Regions from separate parts of the Gilliamella sp. W8136 genome, predicted to be linked through region 1. Evidence: riboswitches for the same ligand, from Rfam matches in the RefSeq annotation. Region 1 holds a riboswitch; the other holds the start of a gene.
The links. Region 1 has a riboswitch for preQ1 ahead of queF (preQ(1) synthase). Riboswitches for the same ligand answer to the same signal wherever they lie in the genome.

Region 1 (11,447 bases):
AATCACTAACGTTATTAATATATTCGCTGGAATGATCAGATGATAACGTTTCAATAAAAATTGTGCAGTGCAAAGTGCAGTGATGGCATAAATCGCACTAATACACAATAAACCAATACCGCCTAAATGCTCCCAACCTAAAGTCATAAATAGTGACATCGCACCTATCGCAATCAAACCTCCTAGATAATACAATATATGCGTAAATTGAAAGCTAGGTAGATGTTTATTCTGTTCTTGGAAAAACAGCCATAATTGTTCTGCCTGCTGATGAGTCAATAATTTTTGTTCCACTGCACTCGTTAATTGTTTATAGGTAATTTTCATAAGTTTTATAACTCTTTGTTAAATAATAATCACCTAACGAAATATCTCACTATCAACAAAAAAATAAGCAATTTCGCGTTCTGCTGATGCTAAAGAGTCGGAACCATGTACGGCGTTTTCTCTCATACTGTTCGCAAAATCGGCTCTTAAAGTCCCAGCAGCGGCTTTAGATAGATCTGTAGGTCCTATAAGTTGTCGGTAGCGTTCAATGGCATTTTCACCTTGTAAAACTTGAACAACAATTGGTCCAGACATCATAAATTTTACCAAATTAGCAAAAAAGGGCTTGTCTTTATGCTCAGCATAAAAACCTTCAGCTTGTTCTTTTGTTAACCTCACCATTTTCATAGCAATAATATCGAGTTTAGCTTGGTGAATTCTTGTTTGAATTTCGCCAATAATCTGTTTTTTTACCGCATCAGGTTTAATAATGCTGAGAGTTTGTTCAATCGCCATGTTAATGTACCTTTATTAATCTGACATAAAATTTATTCGGACAATTTGTCCACTTTCATCTAATACCAGTAAACGATGTTTTCCATTTTTAGTCACAGTTAAAGCGACTTTTTCATTATCCTTTGAATTAGCCACTAAAGTACCATCTAAAAACCACCATTTTTCACCAAATCCACCTTCAGGAATTAAATCAATCGTGACTTGATTATTGCCTGGTAATGCTCTAACGAGTTGTTTATCCCGTAAACCAACAATATTAAGTGAGGCAAAAATATCTTTACCCATTACAGGACATTTTTTATCAATTGGGGGCAGTAAAGATTGTCGTCTTTCTTTAGTTAACAACCAATTTTCTAATGAAATTGGCCATAAAGCTATCTGTTTTTTTTGTGCTCCTATACAATCAGCGGCTACACGCTCACCGCGATCATTTACCCAAATATTTATCCAACCTGAACGATAAATATTGTTTTTTAATTCACTATAGGTGCTTAATGTTGGTGGCAACATATTATTTAATACCCATGCTGTTTTTTGACGATGACAATTAGGATCAGATTCAGGAAGTGGCTGCCCTGATGGCCAACAAATTTGGGCGCTTGAGACTGATTCAGGTTTCTCATAAGTAAGGAGAGGATGATTTAAACGATTTTCTCTATTTAACAAAATCGAATTTACTTGTTGTAAAATTGGAGTTGCAGACATTGAACCATACTGCCCAACAACAGGCGTACCATCAGGGCGTCCTACCCAAATGCCTATTAAATATCGAGGATTTATACCAACGGCCCAAGCATCGCGATAACCATAACTGGTTCCTGTTTTATATGCTAATAAATTGCTATTAATTAACATTTGCCGTGTTATCCATGCACTACCATCAGAGATAAAGGGTTTATTAATTAAAGGATCAGATTGAGTATATCGCAAGGGGCTCACATCCCCGTGCTTTGCAAATGCACTGTATGCACTAACAAGGTTATCCATTCTAAGTGAAGCACCACCTAATATATAGGAAATATTCGGATCATTTGCGATAGAGGATAAAGGTAAACCAATACCCGCGAGTTTTCCTGCGAACCTTTTTGGACCATATAACTCAATTAATTGAACTGCCGGTAAATTTAATGATTTACTCAATGCATCAGAAGCACTAACAGGCCCATGAAAACCCTCATCAAAATTAGTTGGTCGATAATCGGTAGTAATACGCGGAATATCTTGTAGTAACGATTCAGAATGAATCATACCTTCATCAATAGCAAAGGCATAAATGAAAGGTTTGAGTGTAGAACCAGGAGAGCGTAACGCTCTAATCATATCGACTTGACCAAAACGCTCTTTATCATTAAAGTCAGCAGAACCAACATATCCTTTAACCGTCATATCGTCATGATCTACCACTAAAATTGCCAATGATGTTTTAGGCGGGAGCTGTTTTTTTCGATTAATAGCAAGATCTTCTAAAATATATTGAATAGAAACATCAATAGTGGAATGAATAATATTATCATTAGGATATTGCTGTTTTAAACGATAAGCCAATAATGGTGCTAACTGTGGTGCTTTTCGTGGATAAACCCAAACTTCATCACGTCGAACTTGTTCAATCAACTCTTTTGGCCAAACATCATATTGAGCAAGTCTATCTAATACTTTGTCACGAGCTTGCTTAGCTCTTTCAGGAAATCGATCGGGTCTTAATCGACTCGGTGCTTGAGGCAATACCGCCAATAATACTGCTTCACTTCGAGTTAATGCTTTAGGTTGTTTACCAAAATAAGACCAGCTAGCGGCTCCGATACCCTCAATTGTGCCTCCGTAAGGCGCATGATTAATATATAAAGTTAAAATCTCTTCTTTACTATAATGTAGTTCAAGTTGAAAAGTCCGAAAGATTTGTTTTAATTTACCGATAATTGTTCGATCATGGGGAGAGAGTAACCTAGCCACCTGCATTGAAATGGTGCTACCGCCTGAAATAATTTTATTATTGGATATGTTTTGCCAAGCAGCACGAAATAACGACATCGGATTAATACCAATATGATTATAAAAATAACGATCCTCATAATTTAATAACACATCAAGATAATAATCAGGAACTTCATCAAGGCTTACCGAATAACGCCAAATACCCTTTTCATCAGCAAATCGCCATAAAGGTGTTTCATCTTGAGCAACAACGGTTTGTGTTGTTTTATTTTGCGAAATAGATAATGGAAAAAAATAATCCAAGACAAAAAAACTGCCGACCAATAAAACTGATAATAATAATAAAAAAAGAAATGATTTATAAAAGAACTTTTTCATTATTGATATTCAATTATCCAACACAATTTTAAAAAAATAAAAATTCCGCCAACGCTATTGGCGGAATAGTCAATGAAGTTAATCTTAGCGATAGTATTGGAATTTTTACTATCCCTTGATTAATTACTTTCTTTATTAGGAACAGATATCGTCATCAAATCTGGTGATTGTCCGATTGCAAAACGTTCAGGACGGTACATAGATTCAACATAAGGATAAGGAATCATGTAATTACCTGTTGTTACCGCTCTAACTAAATAAGCAACACGTTTATGATATTTTTGGCGTTCCTTATAATTTTGGATATTAACAGCAGCAACATATCTATCATCTCTAAATTCCTGATATTTAAGTTGACTTACATCATCATCTTTCAATAAATCAGATACACCAGGAATTGATGATAAATTCACGCTACTATTTGAAAGATTTTGATTTTCAAGTTCTAACCCAGCTGGTAAGTAATCAACAATCAATGCATCATGAACAGGTTCTTTTGATGTTACATCTAAAATCACAACCATCATGGAACCCACTTCTAATTGGGATGGATTTATTTCATTGCCATGTAGATCGTAATAGGTTCGAGTAATATTGAAGAAACCATCTTTCGATGTTGGTGCCGGTGGCGTTTTTCCATACCCAGAAAGCGAAAATTTAGCATAAAGTGGTCTATCATGTTCTGAATTATTGATAGATAACCCTTGACTTAAAACTTCATAATTATAGGAATGAGAATAGACTGAATTAACATCAACAATACTATCATTTATTGCCAGTTTAAATTTATCATCTTTTTTATGTTGCTCTAATGACCAACCAGCAATAAATAATGAATTTAACTCCTGAGTTGAGTAATAACGTTTATTTTTTAATAATTCTGATAAATTAACTAAATAATTGGCTTGATTTTTTGTGTCCATGTCGTTTTCTATCAATAACGATAAAATTAATGCTTGATCACGAATCTCAGTACCATAATTACCCCGCCATGTACTGTAGTTATACGGAGTAGTGAAGATTAATGGTAATAATTTATCATAAACAGATGTCAAACCATTTAACTTAGCGCTTACGGCTAATTGAGCCAAAGGTAACGGACTATAGATAAATGATTTATCTTTGCTGATCTTATCTGATAAATAATTAATCTCATTACGCATCGCTGAGGTAATCTTATTTTGTTTAGACAGTATCATCAACGCATAAGCTTTAATAGAGAGTTTTTCAAACTCAAGTGCATTTTCATCCCCATAATAAAGATTATTAAATGCAGAAGTATCATAAATATATTGACCAAGACGCGACATTGCTGCATCAAGAGCTTTATCATTCACCTGATAACCTCGCTCTTTAGCTTGCAATAAAAAGTCAGTAGCATAAACAGTAAGCCAATGTTCTTCTTCGCTATGATTACTCCATAAACCAAAACTACCATTACTACGTTGCATTGATAAAATTCGTGAAATGCCTTTTTGAATTTTTTCTCGGCGCTTATCATCAGAATCCGTTTTAATACCTAACTGTGCAAGCTGTTCACTGTTAGCATACAAAGATGGGAATAAGCCACTGGTTGTCTGTTCTAAACAGCCATAAGGATAGGCAAATAAACTTTTAATATATTGAGCGATATTCAGTGGTGGTTGATTAGAGATAACCAATTGCCCTTCAATGGTATTTTCAATCAGTCCCATTAACGCTTCGTCAGGTAATTTCCAACTTTTCTTTTCATCTAACACTACTTCAAAATATCTTGTAGTTGCAGCATAGGCTGGTCTTACGCCGATAGCCCATGAACGATGAATATCAAAATCTGAATTATCATCAATAACAATCCCTTTCACATTTATATTTACAGTACCTTTACCATAACCATAATCTGCGACAACAGGAATTTGAATAATATTTTTTTGTTTGCTATCAAGTCTGACAGGGATAGATTTTACATCATTTTGATGAATTAACCCCGTCGTTGATACTTCAACTTGCATATTTTGAGTCGTATCAGTCAAATTATGAAGATCTAATGCTAATACTGCTTGATCTCCCCCAGATAAAAAGCGCGGAGTTGTTAATTCGGCAATAACAGGAGCGGCAACTTTCATCGTTTTTTCTGCTTTACCAAAACGATTGTCATCCCATGCTTGCGCCATGATGCGCAATTCACCATTAAAATTAGGTAATGGTAAATCAATAACACCCTCACCTTGGTCATTTAACTGAATGGTTTTCAATTGTTGAGCAACAATAAGAACTTCATTAGACGGTTTTTTTCCGCCAGCGCCCATCGCATCACCACCAAAACTCATGTTAACATTACGCCCTGAAGCCTCAATTAACTTACCATAAACATCAAAAATATCGACATCATAACGTTTACGCCCTAAAAATCCAGCATAAGGATCTGGCGTAATATAATCAGTAATATTTAATACACCAGAATCAACAGCTGAAACTAACACTGTGACTTTTTTATCTTTTTGGATAAATTTTTCATCCATTTTGATTTTAATTGGCACAGTACTTTCTGGTTTCACTTGTTTTGGTGCATTTATTGAAATATTTAAATGGCGATTTGTTGTATCAGTAGGTAAATAAAGTAAACCAATTGCTCGTTTTACTGTTTGTACGGCCGCATTAGTTGATGGACGGATTATCATGGCATTAATATAAATATCATGTCTTCCCCAATCTTTAATTGGTATATCGACATCTAAACCTTTTTCGCCAACAGTAATTGCTTTTTTCCAAATGATACCATCATTCGTTTCAAGAGAGATATAACCAGAGCCTGCAACTGGGGCTTGAACGTTGACTTTAGCCACATCACCGACATTATAAAATGGTTTATCAATACTTAACTTAACTTGATCGGGACGTACTGATTTCGTACCACGTGTATTATCCTCCCAATCATAACCTGACCAAAAGCGAAAGCTTGTCACTACTTTAGACGCTTCATCGATCACTTCAACACGATAAGATCCATAATCACTGGTTAAATAGCTTATTTTCGTCGTACTATCCTTTTCAATTGATAGCTGATCTTCCGAAATAACAATCTCACTGGAATTATGATTAAGTTGCCAGCCATCTTCACTTGACCAAGTCCAATAATATTCACGACGTTCACGAATCAATCTTGTTTTTAAGGAGTTTGTGGCCAGTTTGTTACCGTCTAGATCAACATAAGCAATTTCAAATTCCGCATTAGTCCCTATATCAACGGTAGGACGATCATAATAATTATCAGTATTCCAATCATAATAAGGTGAATCGCCAATCAATGCTCGGATAGCTGGTAATTGATTAGCAGGCCAAATGGTTTGAGTTGCATAACGTGTAACCGGCCTACCTCCTGAATCGAGTAAACTCGCTTGTAAAACTACTTTCACTGGAGAATGTAAATTTGCCCAATTACTCCTTTTAATATGAAGCTGGGTTAAGCCATCGTTATTTAATGTTTCTTCAAAAGAACCAAGTTCACTATAAAGACTACCATCTGTCACTGAACCAATTTTGAAATCGGCTAATCCGGCAATGGAGTCAACTTTCTTTAAATAAACATTTGCGTTTAGGCGATTATCTGATGCTGGTGCACCATACAAATACCAACCTTTGATATCAAAGTTAACATCTTCATCGTTTAATATTGGACCGTCTGACGAACTGGTTATTTCCATCGCCATACGTTCTGGCAAAAATTCTTCCACGTTGAAATACCAATAACGATATATATCATCTCCTAAATTAAAACGAATTGACCATTTACCTGTTGCCGCATCAGATGGAATGACAAAATTTGCCTGATATAAACCATTGGTATTAGCACTGCTTTTTAATTGAAAATTTTTAACTACACGCCCATCAGTTGAAATCGCATCGGCAATAATTGGTTGATCAGGCAATGGTTGTCCATCCGCATCACGCAATAATGCATTAAAATAGACGGTTTCATCTGGACGATAAAGATCTCGTGGACCAAAAACAAATAATTGTGCATGAGAATAAGGTGTACCGGATAAATCGAATTCAGTCAAATTAAGGGCATTGCGATCGACATATATAAATGAAGTTTGTTTTCCATCATTGGCAAGCAATATCCAATTGTCATCATGGGTATTCATAGAAAATTCAGCATAACCATCTTTATCTGTTTTTTCCGAAACACTACAATCGTCGTCTTTTATTGTTACATAACGACAAGATATTTCGATATTTGCAAGAGGTTTACCATCATCTAAACCATGAGCCATAACCGAAAATCTACGGTTTTTGTAGTTATGAACTGAAACACCAATATTACTTATTGAAAATAGGGTTGCTGGATTTGATTCATTGTAAGTTCCAGCTTCATTCATCACCGCAACATAAACACCTTCTTGTTTAAGTTCACTAATTTTAGAAAGATTGACTAAAACAGTTTCTTGGGCATTAGGTTTAGGATTGAGATCAAAACGTGACGAGTAAACTAAATCAGCATAACTATTGAGTTCTTCAGAGCGCCAAGCATATAGCATATTAATAAAGCCAAATTTATCAAAGAAATCACTTAGTTTTTCTGGCTTAATTTTAAAAAAGTTTATGTCGACCTTATTAACGTTCAATGTCGTCACAGGTAATCCACTCATGGACTTACTCGGTAATAATAATCCAGTACTTGCAAAATTTACTAATGGCTGACGATCCCGAGTGGTTAATTCTTTTTCATAAACTGATTGTAAACTCTTGTTATTAATCGCCGTTAACATTTTATCAATGGTTAAATCTAATTTACGATTTGGTGCAAGATAACGATGTCTTAATTCCAAACCATTATCAGACAACTCCCAGTCACCATCGACAACACCTGTTTCCTTGTCAACTAATTTCAGTAAATTTGAAAAATTTAATTTAGGAAGAAGTGGAACAGAAAAAGTCACGACTAAAGTACTTGATCCATCAATAATCATCTCCGAACAATCAAGAATTTCAAATTTTTTATCTTTATATTTTTCGATTAATTCTGGTGTTGGATTAAATACATTATGCAATTGCGAATTAACACTCGAGTTTTGAGTTGTGCTATTTTTTTGATTAGCGGTTATATTTGTCGTTAGCTCGTTGTTTTTTGCTTGTGCACATAGTGTTAAAAACAAACCCAACATAGCTAAGAGTTTTATTAATCTCATGATTCCACCCAATTCCTTTTATTTCACTAAATGTTGTGACTATTTTTTGCCGATATTATGCACTGTCACCAAACATTTAGCAAAATATCTTTACAGATAAATTGAATTTTTAGGTAAACAACTAAATTTTTGAAAGAATCGTTGATCTGTGATTATTGGAAAGTAGTATTACTCACATTTAGAACTTATTGCGTTATCAATAAGTTCTAAATGTTGACAATTTCAGAATTATTAAGCAAAAACTGGTCGATTTATTGCTTTTTTGCAGTTAATTTTTTTAAGATAAAATTCAAAATAATTCCATATAATGGTAAAAAGAATAAACCACAAATTAAGATTTTAAAACTATAATCCATTAACGAAATTTCACCCCAATGATTAGCCATAAATTCATCACTACTTTTGTAAAAGGCAATAGCAAAAAAGACAATAGTATCTATACCATTACCAAAGATTGCTGAAGCTGAAGGTGCTACCCACCAAAATTGATTTTTTCTTAAATAGTTAAAAACAGTAATATCCATTAATTGCCCAACTAAATAAGCTGCAAAACTGGCTAATGCTATGCGAAAAACAAAGCTATTAAATTGGGTCAATGCTGACCAACCTACCCAATGGGTTTCGAAAAATAGAACCGAAATCAGATATGAAAACAGTAAAGCGGGAATCATAACCACAAAGATAATTTTTCTTGCCAAACTGGCACCAAAAATACGGATAGTTAAATCAGTGGTTAAAAAAATAAATGGAAATGTAAAGGCTCCCCAAGTAGTATGAAATCCAAAAATATCAAATGGAATTTGCACCAAATAGTTACTGGAAGCAATAACAATAATATGAAAAAAAGCTAACCAGCCTAGTGCTTTATGCTTTTGCTGTCGAGTAAATTGTTTTTCAATCAATTGTGAATGAACGTTCAAATACATATTTGTTTCCTTTTTTAATGGGGTGAGAGAACCCAGATAAATATTTTTTAAGTTTTGGCCAGATATTCTTGTAGACCTTTATCACGCAGCATACAACTTGGACATTTACCGCATCCCCCTTCTACACCGTAATAACAGGTATGAGTATTTTGACGAACATAATCAAGATAACCCAATTTATCAGCCATTTCCCATGTTTGAGCTTTAGTAAGATACATCAACGGGGTTTTAATATTAAACGCATAATCCATCGCTAAATTCATAGATACATTCATGGATTTAATAAAAATATCACGACAATCTGGATAACCACTAAAATCGGTTTCACATACGCCGATAATAATATCTTTAATATCTTGCTGTTTGGCATAACAACCGGCTAACAATAAAAACAGCATATTACGACCATCGACAAACGTATTTGGATAATCGCCATCTTGTGCAGCTTTAATTTCTTGTGAATCGTCAATCAAAGCGTTATTGGTCGTCTGTTTAATAACCGATGTATCAATAACGGTTTGCTTGACACCTAAATCTTCAGCAATCCATTTAGCTTTATCTAATTCAATACTATGACGTTGACCATATTGAAAGCTGATAGTTTCAACATTTTCACGTCCATAATCGGCAATGGCTTGTAATAAACACGTAGTCGAATCTTGCCCGCCAGAAAATATCACGAGTGCTTTACGATTTTTCATTAAAAAATTCCTGTCAGATTGAACAAATTAGCGATTATCGACTTTTTCAGGATAAAGATCATGATTCGCTAAACGATTGAGCGCAATTTGCTCCCACCGAGTATCAGCTTTACCATAATTGGCATAAGGATCAATTGAAATACCTCCACGTGGTGTGAATTTACCCCACACTTCAATGTATTTAGGATCCATTAATTTGATCAGATCTTTCATAATGATATTGATGCAATCTTCATGGTAATCACCATGATTACGAAAGCTAAACAGGTATAGCTTAAGAGATTTGCTTTCAACCATTTTGATGTTAGGCACATAAGAAATATAAATTGTGGCAAAATCAGGTTGCCCAGTAATAGGACAAAGACTGGTAAATTCCGGACAATTAAATTTAACAAAATAATCATTACCGGGATGTTTATTATCAAAAGTTTCCAGAATTTCTGGACTATAGGTTGTTGGATAGCGAACAGACTGATCGCCTAATAATGTAACGTTACTCATAATTTTCCTTAGTTTTTTAGCGTGGGAGGTTCACGAACCACGAGACAAACCGCACACATTACTCTTTTTTACAAAAAAAGTCTAGAATATCGTTCTTAACCCTTGTGATTAAACATATTGAAATAGAACATGATAAATAATAACAGAATGATGAGATAAATGGGATATAACAAAATAAACAGGGAAATAATGAAATTGTTTTTTGAAAAAGTGTTACAAAATATGAAATAAAAAATTGCCTAAAAATTTTTGCTCTAAAAATTGATTAGGCATCGTTGAAATCAAATAAGGTTGGTTGTTTTTCTTTTATCATTCTTTTGTGAACACGATCGATTACCTTGCGAATGCCTCGCTCTGTCATATTATACTTTTGACTAAGTTCTGCGTAATTGTTACCCTTGAATGAATCATAAATCTGCAAGTCTCGCTGATTTAATTTAAAAATGTAATCGCGTGGGAATGTGAAATTTTGACCACCAAATAATTCTGAAATTGTATTTGCAATGCTATCACCTAACTGTGCTGCAATATCTTCAGGTAAACCGTAATCCATCGCATCGTTAGCTACAGATAATGATACATGTGTTAGTAATTCATGACGTTTAATAGACATTGCAGACTTAGTCATAATTTACGCTCCTGTTTTCTTCTTATACCAATCTAGTGCACCAGGTATATTTTTTTCTAATTTATTAAAATCGATACCGGCTCTATACATCTGTTCAAAATACTCTTCATTACTACTACGAATTGGTTTGTCTTCTTCTTTATGTTCAACATATGCAAATAAATGCTTAGTTGATTCATAAACAGATTTTAAGTAGTTATGATTTTTAAACGGTTTATACTCACTAGTTAAACGCTTAGCGTGAATATTATTAACTGTTTCTCGTAGTGCGTGAGCTAGATGCCTGCTTGGTTGATATAATTTTAGAACTTCATTAATTAAGTTTACTGCTCTAGAATTACTCAAATTTGATTTTTGAGTACGAAATAAACCAATATAGGCAATCATCGGTTTAGCACAGCCATAGTTTAAATTACTTACTAAT
Region 2 (11,447 bases), on a different contig from region 1:
ACAAGGTTGGGCGGATTCGCCATTAACCGATAAAGGGATTGAAGTTGCGCGTTATTTAGGGCAAGGATTTAAAGATAAGCAAATCCAATTTGATGCCTACTACACCAGCGATGCGGGGCGTCAACGTGAAACCATGCAAGTACTATTACAACAAAAAGGTGTCAAAGATTACCAAATTCAAGAACTCAAAGGATTACGTGAAGTCTTTTATGGAGGGTTTGAAGGCGGTACCAACGCAAAAATGGTTTCTGCTTCAATGAAGTCACTTGGCTATAAATCAGTTAATAACTTTTATAAAAGCTATGTAGAAGGTCAAATTCCAGTGGCAGCACTTACCGATGCAATTGCGAAAAGTGATCCTAAACATGAAGCGGAAAACTTTGAACAAGTTAAAGAGCGTACTCAAAATGCACTCAATACCATTATAAAAACAGCACAAGAAAAACATCAAAAAAATATTTTGGCGATTTCATCTGGCATGTCAATGCAAGCCATGATTTCCGATCTCACCGATGATCCAATTAAAAACAAACCATTATCCAATGCAACAGTCGTTAAAATCGTTTACCAAAATGGTAAATACAGTGTCGTTGAAATTGGCAATATGGAGTATGTGGATTTAGGTAAATTATCCTTGAATAAATAAGTAATAAGGATGGAGGAAATAATCAATCACTAAAAAAATAATTAAAGTGGAAAGATAGGACGATACTGCTTTTGCAGACAAAGCCTAAATGTTTAGTAAAAGTAAAAAACCCATAAATACCAAACATTTATTAAATTAGGATAAACAGTTAGGAAAACGACAATGAAAATAAAATATCTAACATTGGCGCTATTGAGCATAAACAGTTATGCCGTATTAGCTAGTGAATCATCCCATCATTATGAACCCAAATCCCTATCTGATGAAACATTTTTTAAAGATAGTAAATTTGAATTTTCAACACGTAACCACTGGAAATATTTAAAAGAAAATGCATCCCAACCTAAAGAAGTCCATAGTGCATGGGGACAAGCATTTACATTCAATTATAAATCTGGTTATTTGTTCGATACACTTGGTTTTGACTTCACTTATGACAACGTAATAAAACTTGGTGCAAGTGACTACTTTGCTACTCGTAATTTACTCTATAACGTTGGTAAAAAACCGAATAAACACAATGCCCATGGTTTTAATAAATTTACTCAACGCTATGCAAAAATCAAATTAGGCAATGAACAAGTGAATTTTAATGGCAAAGCTGGTTGGCATACTTTAAAAGATATGGGTGTCATGAGTTCATCACAGCATTTAACTCGTTATAGTTATTTAGGTTACAGTGGTGTAGTTAAATACTCTAATTTAGCGTTATCATTAGCCTATATTGACAGCGCCTTTCCTCGTGAATCATCCCAAAAAGTGCATTTTTATAGTTTAGACAGAAAGCACGTAATTGATAACATCAAAACAGCTGGTATTGCCTATAAAGACAAAACCCTCACTCTTGATTACTCATATGGTGAAGCCAAAGATTATATTAAACGTCATGCGATTGAATTTTCTTATAAACCAATGGATAAGCTTATCTTAGGTTCACAAATTTACGGCAGTACTGCCCTTAAAAATCATGACAAAATGAAAGCAAATGTTCGCGATTTTGATGATTCGGCTTGGCATTATGGCGCGGATATTGAGTGGAAAGAACCAAAATGGAGTGCCAAGTTTGGTATTGCTTATACCGATGCTAATCGTAAAGGCGCTATCGGTTATTATGGACGTCACCTAGGTAAAAACAATCGTGGACGTTATAACGGTATGGCGGCTACGGGTGCTGACTATATGCGTGATGGAGAAGTAGTATTATCAAGCATATTAAGTTATGATTTCTTTAAAGATAACACCACAGGTCTATTCCTAAACTATGGTGAATTTAACTATAAACATGAAACCCTAAAAAATGGAGAAATCAACGTGTTTAACCTCTGGAAACCATCCAGTGGAACATTTAAAAATCTATCGGTTCTGGCAAAATTTGGTTATGGTTGGTCTTATAAAACTTTGAGCAGTAAAGACATTACACCAAAATTAAGAGATGGTCGTGCTCAGCGTTCACCATCATTATCTGCAGAAACCGTTATTGATTATCGATTTAATTTGTTATAACAAAAGGACGAAACTATGAAAATCAAAAAATTTATTAAGCTTGTCAGCTTATCTGTAATTTTTTCCGCTTCAATTGCTCAAACATTTGCTGCGGATGTGAATTTATATGTAACTCGCCATGGTAAAACCATGTTCAATAACGTTCACCGCGCACAAGGTTGGTCAGATACTCCATTAACCAAACCAGGAATCGAAGTTGCCGAGCAACTTGGACGTGGTCTAAAAGATGTGAACTTTATTGCTGCTTACTCAAGCGATTTAGGTCGTGCACGCCAAACCGCTCGCATTGTTTTAGATTCAAAAGGTCAATCACTACCCGTTAATGAAATGGAAGCACTTCGTGAAACATGCTTTGGTGTATATGAAGGTGACCTTGATCCTAATATGTGGGGACCAGCAGGTAAACATTTAGGTTATCCAAGCCATAAAGAATTAATGGAAGATTTTGGAAAAGGTAAAATCAGATTAAACAAAATTATGGATGCAATTGCTGCTGTTGAAAAATCAGGTGAAGCAGAAGACTACAAAACAGTAAAAACCCGTATGCAAACTGCGTTAAAAGTAATTGCTGAATCAGCCAAAGCTAATGGTGGTGGTGATGTACTAGTGGTATCACACGGTATGGCGATCACAGCCATGGTTGAAGAATGGCTTGATACCCCGGTCAAAGGTGGATTAGGTAACGCAAGTGTTACTAAAATTCGTTATACTGATGACGGTAAATTTATTGTCGAAAGCTTGGGCGATATGAGTTATGTCGAAAAAGGTAAAGCGCTTGGCAAATAATTGTAACAAGAACTAAATACCAAAAAAAAGACTCACCTTGGTGAGTCTTTTTATTTTTAATCATTATTGAGTAAAGTCACTGTTTAAAGTCTCTTTTATGAGTAATGTTGCACAAATACTGATGATTGAAGCAACGGCAACATAATACCCCACCCAAGATAAATCACCATTTGCTACCAAATAATTGGCTATAATAGGTGCAATAGACGCCCCTAAAATACCGCCAATACTGTAAGCGGCCGAAGACCCCGTATAACGGACATTGGTTGGAAAGATTTCGGGCAAAAAAGCTCCCATAGGAGCAAACACCACCCCCATTAAAAACAGCTCAAGAGATAAATAGATCAAGACCAATAATTCTGAACCACTTGCCATAAACTGCGTCATAACTGTGCCTGATAATGCGACGAATAACAAGCCAATAACAAGCACAGGTTTACGCCCATATTTATCACTTAAGCGTGCAGAAATTGGAGTCGCTATCGCCATAAAGACAATGGCAACACATAAAAAACCTAAAAAATGACCTTTAGCAATACCCAGATATTTAGTACCATATTGCAATAAAAATGCAGTAGTTATATAAAATAAAGTATAACAACCTACCATTGAAAATGAACCTAACGCCAAAGCTTTCCAATGATGAACAAAGATGTTAAACGCAGGAACTTTAACTTGCTGTTTGCTGCGCAATGCGTTGGCAAAAATGGGACTTTCAACCAATTTTAAACGCACATATAAACCAATAATCACCAATACTGCACTTAATAAAAACGGAATTCGCCATCCCCATTGTAAAAATTGTTCATTGGAGAGTGATAAAGTGACCAACAAAAACACACCATTAGATAATAAAAAACCAATCGATGGTCCTAACTGAGGAAACATGCCAAACAATGCTCGCTTATTTTGTGGAGCATTTTCAGTTGCCAGCAATGCTGCCCCACCCCACTCACCACCCAGCCCTAATCCTTGTGCAAGTCTTAAAATACACAGTAAAAACGGCGCCCAAAAACCAATAGCATTATAGCTAGGTAATAATCCAATTCCGGCCGTTGCCACACCCATTAATATAAGAGAAAACACCAAGGTAGACTTACGCCCTATTTTGTCACCAAAGTGCCCAAATAAAATGGCGCCAATTGGACGGGCAACAAAGGCTATACCAAAAGTAGCAAAAGATTGTAACGCCTGAGCAGATGGCGAACTGTCAGGGAAAAATACCGGTCCAATAACTAAGGCAGCGGCTGTTGCATAAATATAAAAGTCATAAAACTCAATCGCTGTGCCGATAAAACTGGCTAAAGCAACACGAGACATCGAGTTAGCAGGTTTAGTGTTTGAATCCATAATCCATCCTTTCAACATTATTGTTATTTTAAAAGTCGTTAAAGACATTATAGTCAGAGTTAATACTTTTTACATATTCAATAAAAAAAGTAATAACCATAGGCATAATATAAGAAGTCGCTATAATAGAATTTGTGCACCTTTACCTAATAATTTACCTAATAAGGATAGCTATGTTTTATCTAGACACCTATTATTCACCAATGGGATTAATCACGCTTGCTAGTCAGCAAAATAAATTGGTTGGGGTTTGGATCGAAGGTCAAAAATATTTTGGGCAAATCGTAGATGCCCAAAAACAATATCAACCCAATCTACCCATCTTTAACAAGACTAAGTTGTGGCTTGACGACTACTTTAATGGTAAAAAACCGACTATTGAAACACTACCCTTAGCGCCACAGGGTACTCCTTTTCGACATTTAGTTTGGGATATTTTATGCCAAATTCCTTATGGTCAAGTGATTACCTATGGCGACATCGCAAAACAGATCATGCAAAAAACCAATACCGCAAGCATGTCAAGCCAAGCTGTTGGTGGAGCAGTTGGTCATAATCCAATATCAATCATCATTCCGTGTCATCGGGTCATTGGGGCTAAAGGTAATTTGACTGGGTATGCAGGCGGAATTGATAAAAAAATTGCCTTACTTAAATTAGAAAATATAGATACTTCTCAATTTGTTATTCCAACAAGAGGAACCGCACTTTAACTAATTAAAAAGATTAGTCTGAACTATTTTACTAACATAAGATAATCAATCAGTTTAGCTAAAATTGCTAAAAACATGGCTTATTGCGGATTAGATATTTAAGGATATAAATAAAGTGTTAGATATAAAAAATTATTTAGGATTCGAGTTAAGTGAGTATTAACAATAGTTAACATCCATTAATAGAGATATAACAGATAATAATCAGAACAATAAACGTGATGAGTATGACTTAGGCTATCACCATTAACATTTAACCTTTGAATTTATCTGTACAAAATCACTTAAGACATTATACTGGGGCATAGTTAAAAAATAGAATAATCAATCAATAACCGAATAAAATGAGAAATTTACTGCTCAGCTTATTATTAATACTATCTTTCCCTGCATTAAGTTCTATTTATGTTTATAAAGGTTACATTGCTGACAACCCAATTAGGTTATATTTAGAAACCTCATTAAATGAAGTTAATAAACATCAGGTTAATAAAGGGGTTTGGGTTTATCAAAATGATCCTGAACTACAACTTAATATTTTATCTGCTGAATGTGAATATATTCGCTCATGTACTGAAGACGATCATCCTAACTGTTTAGTTTTATATGATAATCAAGATATCTATCTCGATAATATTGCGCATAAAATAAAAGTTAAAGATTCAAGTCACTATTTTAAATTTATTAACATGCACATTGGACAAGCTGAAGACCAAAAATTTTTGCCTGAAACATTAAATGGTTATTGGTTCGATGGAAAAAATCATCAACAATACTCCGTAGTATTACACAAACAATTGGTAATCAACGACCAACCCAATACAGAATTTAATCAGATTGAGTTATTGCAATTAGAATCTCTAGACAAGCTCTATTTTACGGCCGTTTTGTCAAAGCAGAAAAACGATAAAATTAAGTTAGTTGGTATTAATGTTTACAATAAAAAAAATCATAAACTACTGCAACAAATACAAAATTTGAATTACAGTTACAACAAATTTAACAGTATTATCATGCAAGATATTAACTTTGATGGTGAACCTGATTTAGCCATTAAAAAGTATCATTCTTATGCCAGATTGGGCGATAACTATGACTATTATCTCAATGACAAAGGTAAGTTCAAAGCGACAAACTTGTGGGGAAGTGACCTCTACTTCAACAACAAAGACAAATCAGCAACTGGCACAAAAAAATGTTATGATTATGACGAAAATGAGCAAAAAATTATGATCCAAATTGATAGTGTTTATCACTATAGGAATAAACACTATATTCATAAAAAAAATCAATGCCAGACACATCATTTTAATACTAACGTAAGCCGTCAATGTACCGAAAATGAATACAATGCCTGCTTATTAAAACGAAATAATATCGATTTTGAAAATCCACACTATATAGGCGAAGACAATATATATCACAAGAATATGGCTTGGGATAAAGGTAAATTAGTCGATGGAGTTATAGATGATGATTGATTACGATGCAATTCCTAAACAACGACAATCTTATATTCACCAGTTGTTAAACGAAAATGGAAGAGTCGTAAGCGCTGATTTGATTAAATTACTGGGTGTTTCAGAGCATACCATTCGTCGAGATTAACAAAAACGGGCGCAAGATGGAATCTGCAAAAGAGTATACGGTGGTGCAGTCAGTCATTTAAAACAATCAGCAAGCTTTGAAACAAGAATGACACAAAGTGTTGCCGAAAAGTCATCCATCGCCAAGCATTGTGCTGAGTTAATCAAAGCGAACACGTGTATTTTTATTGATGCAGGTTCCACTTATTTAGCCATGGCAGAATATATCCCTAGTGACCTAGAATTAACCATTGTCACCAATTTACCGCAAATAGCATCATTACTCAGTAGTCGCACTAATCGCGAATTGATATTACTTGGCGGTAAAATAAACCCGCAAACTGGCAGTACTATGGGTTCTGAGACTGTAAATCAAATACTTAATATGGTTTTTGATCAAACCTATATAGAATACTACAACACCAAACGGATTAAAGCCAAATTAAAAGGCCTGACTCCGGTTGAATATCGAAATCAGGCCTTACAAGCCGCTTAATAAAAGTGTCCAACTATTGGGGGTCACTTCATATTAAGGTCGTTTTTTCAAGTGATATGAATATTACTGTTTAGCTACAATTTCATCACCTTGTAAATCAAGATGAATGGTTTTACCTGGAACTAACTTACCAGATAATATTTGTTGCGCTAATGGATTTTCAATCTCTTGTTGTATTGCTCGTTTTAACGGTCTTGCACCATAAATTGGATCGAAACCAACTTTAGCAAGTTGTTCTAACGCAGCATCAGAAATATCCAATTGGTAACCACGTTCATCTAAGCGTTTTTCAACGTGCGCTAATTGAATTTTCGCAATCGCTTTGATATTTTCTTGACCAAGTGGATGGAATACCACCGTTTCATCAATACGATTAATGAATTCTGGTCTAAAGTGTTTAGTTACAACCGTCATTACTAACGCTTTCATTTCATCATAGCTTAACTCAATTTGACCTTGAATCAAATCTGAACCTAAATTAGATGTCATGATAATAACGGTATTACGAAAATCAACCGTACGCCCTTGTCCATCGGTTAAGCGTCCATCATCTAATACTTGTAATAAAATATTAAAGACATCCGGATGTGCTTTTTCAACTTCATCCAACAAAATGACTGAATAAGGACGACGTCTTACGGCTTCAGTCAAATAACCGCCCTCTTCATATCCTACATATCCCGGAGGCGCACCAATTAAACGTGCTACTGAGTGCTTTTCCATAAATTCGGACATATCGATTCTGACCATTGCATCTTCGCTATCAAACATAAAGTTAGCCAAAGCTTTACAAAGTTCAGTTTTACCAACACCCGTTGGCCCCAAAAACAAGAAAGAGCCAATTGGTTTATTTGGATCAGACAATCCTGCTCGACTACGACGAATCGCATTGGCTACCGCAACAACGGCTTCGTCTTGACCAATCACACGTTTATGTAACGCATCTTCCATATGTAATAATTTATCTTTTTCACTTTCCAGCATTCTTGAAACAGGAATACCGGTTGCTTTAGATAATACTTCGGCAATCTCGTTATCGGTGACTTTATTACGCAATAACTTCATCGTCTTGCCTTCAAGCTGTGTTGCTGATGCGAGTCTTTTCTCAAGTTCTGGTATTTTGCCATATTGAAGCTCTGACATTTTATTAAGATCACCAGCACGGCGAGCTTGTTCTATTTCAGTTCGTGCTTTTTCCAACTCAGCTTTGATTGTCTGAGTACCAGAAACAGCAGCCTTCTCTGACTTCCACTCTTCTTCAAGTGACGCATACTCTTTTTCTTTCTCAGCAAGTTCATCGTTTAGCATCTCTAGTCGTTTTTTACTCGCATCATCAGACTCTTTTTTAAGCGCTTGTTGCTCAAGTTTAAGCTGAATAATACGGCGTTCAAGTCGATCTAATGATTCAGGTTTTGAATCCATTTGCATACGAATACTCGATGCAGCTTCATCAATTAAGTCAATGGCTTTATCAGGAAGCATACGATCGGAAATATAACGATGCGATAACGTTGCTGCCGCCACAATTGCCGGATCGGTAATTTGTACATGGTGATGTAATTCATAACGTTCTTTTAAACCACGCAAGATAGCAATGGTGTCTTCAACAGTTGGCTCAGCCACATACACTTTTTGGAATCGACGCTCTAAAGCGGGATCTTTTTCAATATATTGACGGTATTCATCTAACGTTGTTGCGCCAACACAATGTAATTCACCGCGGGCCAATGCAGGTTTTAACATATTACCTGCATCCATTGCGCCATCACTTTTACCTGCACCGACCATGGTATGGATTTCATCAATAAATAAAATAATGCGCCCTTCTTCTTTGGCTAAATCTTTTAAAACAGCTTTTAAGCGTTCTTCAAATTCACCTCGATATTTAGCGCCAGCAATTAAAGCTCCCATATCTAAAGACAATACGCGTTTATTACGTAATCCTTCTGGTACTTCACGGTTTACAATGCGTTGTGCAAGTCCTTCAACAATTGCGGTTTTACCCACACCAGGCTCACCGATTAACACTGGATTATTTTTAGTACGACGTTGTAATACTTGAATTGTACGGCGAATTTCTTCATCACGCCCAATTACTGGATCGAGCTTACCTTGTTCAGCACGCTCGGTTAAATCAATGGTATATTTTTTCAACGCACCACGTTGATCTTCGGCATTGGCATCGTTCACGTTATCACTTCCTCTTACTTGACTTACGGCCTGATTTAATCTGTCTTTTGTGATCCCTGATTTTTTAAGAATATCACTAAGACTACCCTTTTCGTCTAAAGCCGCTAAGATAAAGAGTTCAGACGAGATATAACTATCGCCATTTTTTTGTGCTAATTTGTCACAAAGATTTAAAACGCGGACAAATTCTTGTGATGGAATAACTTCACCACCCACGCCTTGTACTTGTGGCAATCGATCAATAGCTTGATTTAATTCTTGCTGTAACATTGCTACATTAGCACCAGCCGCTGCCAGTAAAGGCTTGACACTGCTACCTTCTTGGTTAAGCATAGCGGATAAAACATGGACTGGTTCTATATATTGATTATCTTTACCTAATGCTAATGATTGTGCATCAGCTAAAGCTTGTTGGAATTTATTAGTGAGTTTATCTAACCTCATATTAACTATCTCCTGAGCAATAGATTTGGCTTAAATGCTTTAAGCAGATAAACCATTTGCATGGTTACTAAATGAGTGTGGAAAGATAAATTTCAAGAGTTTTTTATGAAAATTTTTTACAAAAAATCGACAATAAAATTAATTTATATTCTGTTGTTGAAATAAGCAAAATATAAACGTTCAATTTTACACCGTTAGTGTAATAAATATTGCTCGGAATAACAATTGTAAGATGACAATTAAGCATTAATCCATTATATTAGCCGCTCTATTTTGTTAGGTGGTCTAACCGTGGTTCGTAATCCATCCCACGAAAAAAAACTAGGAATCATACATGTTCAAAATTGCTAAAGAATTTCAATTCGATGCTTGTCATATGTTAGACGGGCATAACAAAAAATGTCACAACCTGCACGGTCATACTTATCGCTTATTAGTCGAAATTAAAGGGGATCTAATAGATAACGGTTCTAGCGCTGATATGGTGATGGATTATGCTGATTTAAAAGCAATAGTGAAACAGCATATTGTTGATCCTCTCGATCATGCTTATCTATATAATCAAAATAATCCAAATGAGTGCCGTATTGCTTCATTATTAAAAGAGATGAATCGCAAAATCTTCGCCTTTCCTTGTCGTACAACTGCCGAAGGTATGAGTAAATTTATTTTTGATTGTCTGTCACAATATTTACCCATCTCAATGATCAAACTCTGGGAAACCCCAACGTCATACTGTGAGTATCATCGGAGCGAAAAATGACAGAATTTCGCATTGTTGAAATCTTCGAATCATTACAGGGCGAAGGTTACAATACAGGCATGCCTGCTATTTTTATTCGTTTTGCTGGTTGTAATTTAAATTGCGTTTGGTGCGATACTAACTTTCGCCAATACACCCATTTTACATTAGAGCAGTTATTGACGAAAGTTAAACAATATACGAGCAAAAACATCATTATTACTGGTGGTGAACCAACTATGGTTAAAGCGCTACCAGAGTTACTTTTACCACTAAAACAGGCTGGTTACTATATTGCTATTGAAAGTAATGGATTAGGTAAAGTCGATCCTCTAATTGACTATATCGCCCTTAGCCCTAAATTCTGCTATCAAGCACGGTATCAAAAAATCATACAACCAACTGCAAGTGAAGTGCGAATTGTTGCCGAAAACCATGCGGACTTTCTTCCTTTTTGCCAATATATTGAACAAAATATTCAAGCAAAACGTTATTATCTTTCCCCTTGCGAAAAAAATGGTGAATTTAATATGTTTGAAACAATTGAATTACTTGGCAAGATTAACCAAAACCGCAACGACAACAAGTGGCTACTCAGTATTCAAACGCACAAGTTTGCAAATATAGAGTAACCTTTTTTAATTAACTGCCAAATATAAAAAAATCAATTCAATCTATAAATTATGCTTTAAATTTTAATTGTTTAGCTTTATTATTGTCCAATATTCTTTGGGTGATGTTTATGTTTAATCGTATTTTAGTCGGATTATTTTTTTTATTCACATTGGTTCATTACGCATATGCCAATACGGCAGTTGAGTTTTACTATATAAATTGGGAAATGGTTTGTGATAATACCTTGACTTGTCGTGTGGCAGGTTTTGGTAGAGAGTTAGATGATGGTGATAGTCATATATCAATTCTACTCGAGCGCAAAGCTGGTGCAAATCAACCTATTACTGGTGGTTATTTTAAATACGAATCTTATAAA

Region 2: it holds a riboswitch for preQ1, as region 1 does, so the genes downstream of both, queD (6-carboxytetrahydropterin synthase QueD) here and queF (preQ(1) synthase) in region 1, are expected to answer to the same signal.

Annotation. Positions count from the first base shown of each region.
Region 1 is NZ_JACFQU010000011.1:35,719-47,165, forward strand. It holds gene H3T96_RS08630 (DUF2157 domain-containing protein) at 1-327, opposite strand, end outside; gene ndk (nucleoside-diphosphate kinase) at 361-783, opposite strand; gene pbpC (penicillin-binding protein 1C) at 799-3,096, opposite strand; gene H3T96_RS08645 (alpha-2-macroglobulin) at 3,216-8,267, opposite strand; gene H3T96_RS08650 (7-cyano-7-deazaguanine/7-aminomethyl-7-deazaguanine transporter) at 8,519-9,193, opposite strand; gene queC (7-cyano-7-deazaguanine synthase QueC) at 9,241-9,894, opposite strand; gene queF (preQ(1) synthase) at 9,922-10,395, opposite strand; PreQ1 riboswitch class I at 10,398-10,442, opposite strand; gene H3T96_RS08665 (Mor transcription activator family protein) at 10,661-11,023, opposite strand; gene H3T96_RS08670 (hypothetical protein) at 11,027-11,447, opposite strand, start outside.
Region 2 is NZ_JACFQU010000013.1:2,832-14,278, reverse strand. It holds gene H3T96_RS09710 (histidine phosphatase family protein) at 1-646, shown strand, start outside; gene H3T96_RS09705 (OprD family outer membrane porin) at 809-2,149, shown strand; gene H3T96_RS09700 (histidine phosphatase family protein) at 2,165-2,935, shown strand; gene H3T96_RS09695 (MFS transporter) at 2,999-4,285, opposite strand; gene H3T96_RS09690 (methylated-DNA--[protein]-cysteine S-methyltransferase) at 4,459-4,998, shown strand; gene H3T96_RS09685 (hypothetical protein) at 5,343-6,479, shown strand; gene H3T96_RS09680 (DeoR family transcriptional regulator) at 6,469-6,606, shown strand; gene H3T96_RS14850 (IS3 family transposase) at 6,694-7,080, shown strand; gene clpB (ATP-dependent chaperone ClpB) at 7,144-9,714, opposite strand; PreQ1 riboswitch class I at 10,000-10,045, shown strand; gene queD (6-carboxytetrahydropterin synthase QueD) at 10,049-10,477, shown strand; gene H3T96_RS09660 (7-carboxy-7-deazaguanine synthase QueE) at 10,474-11,088, shown strand; gene H3T96_RS09655 (DUF1176 domain-containing protein) at 11,199-11,447, shown strand, end outside.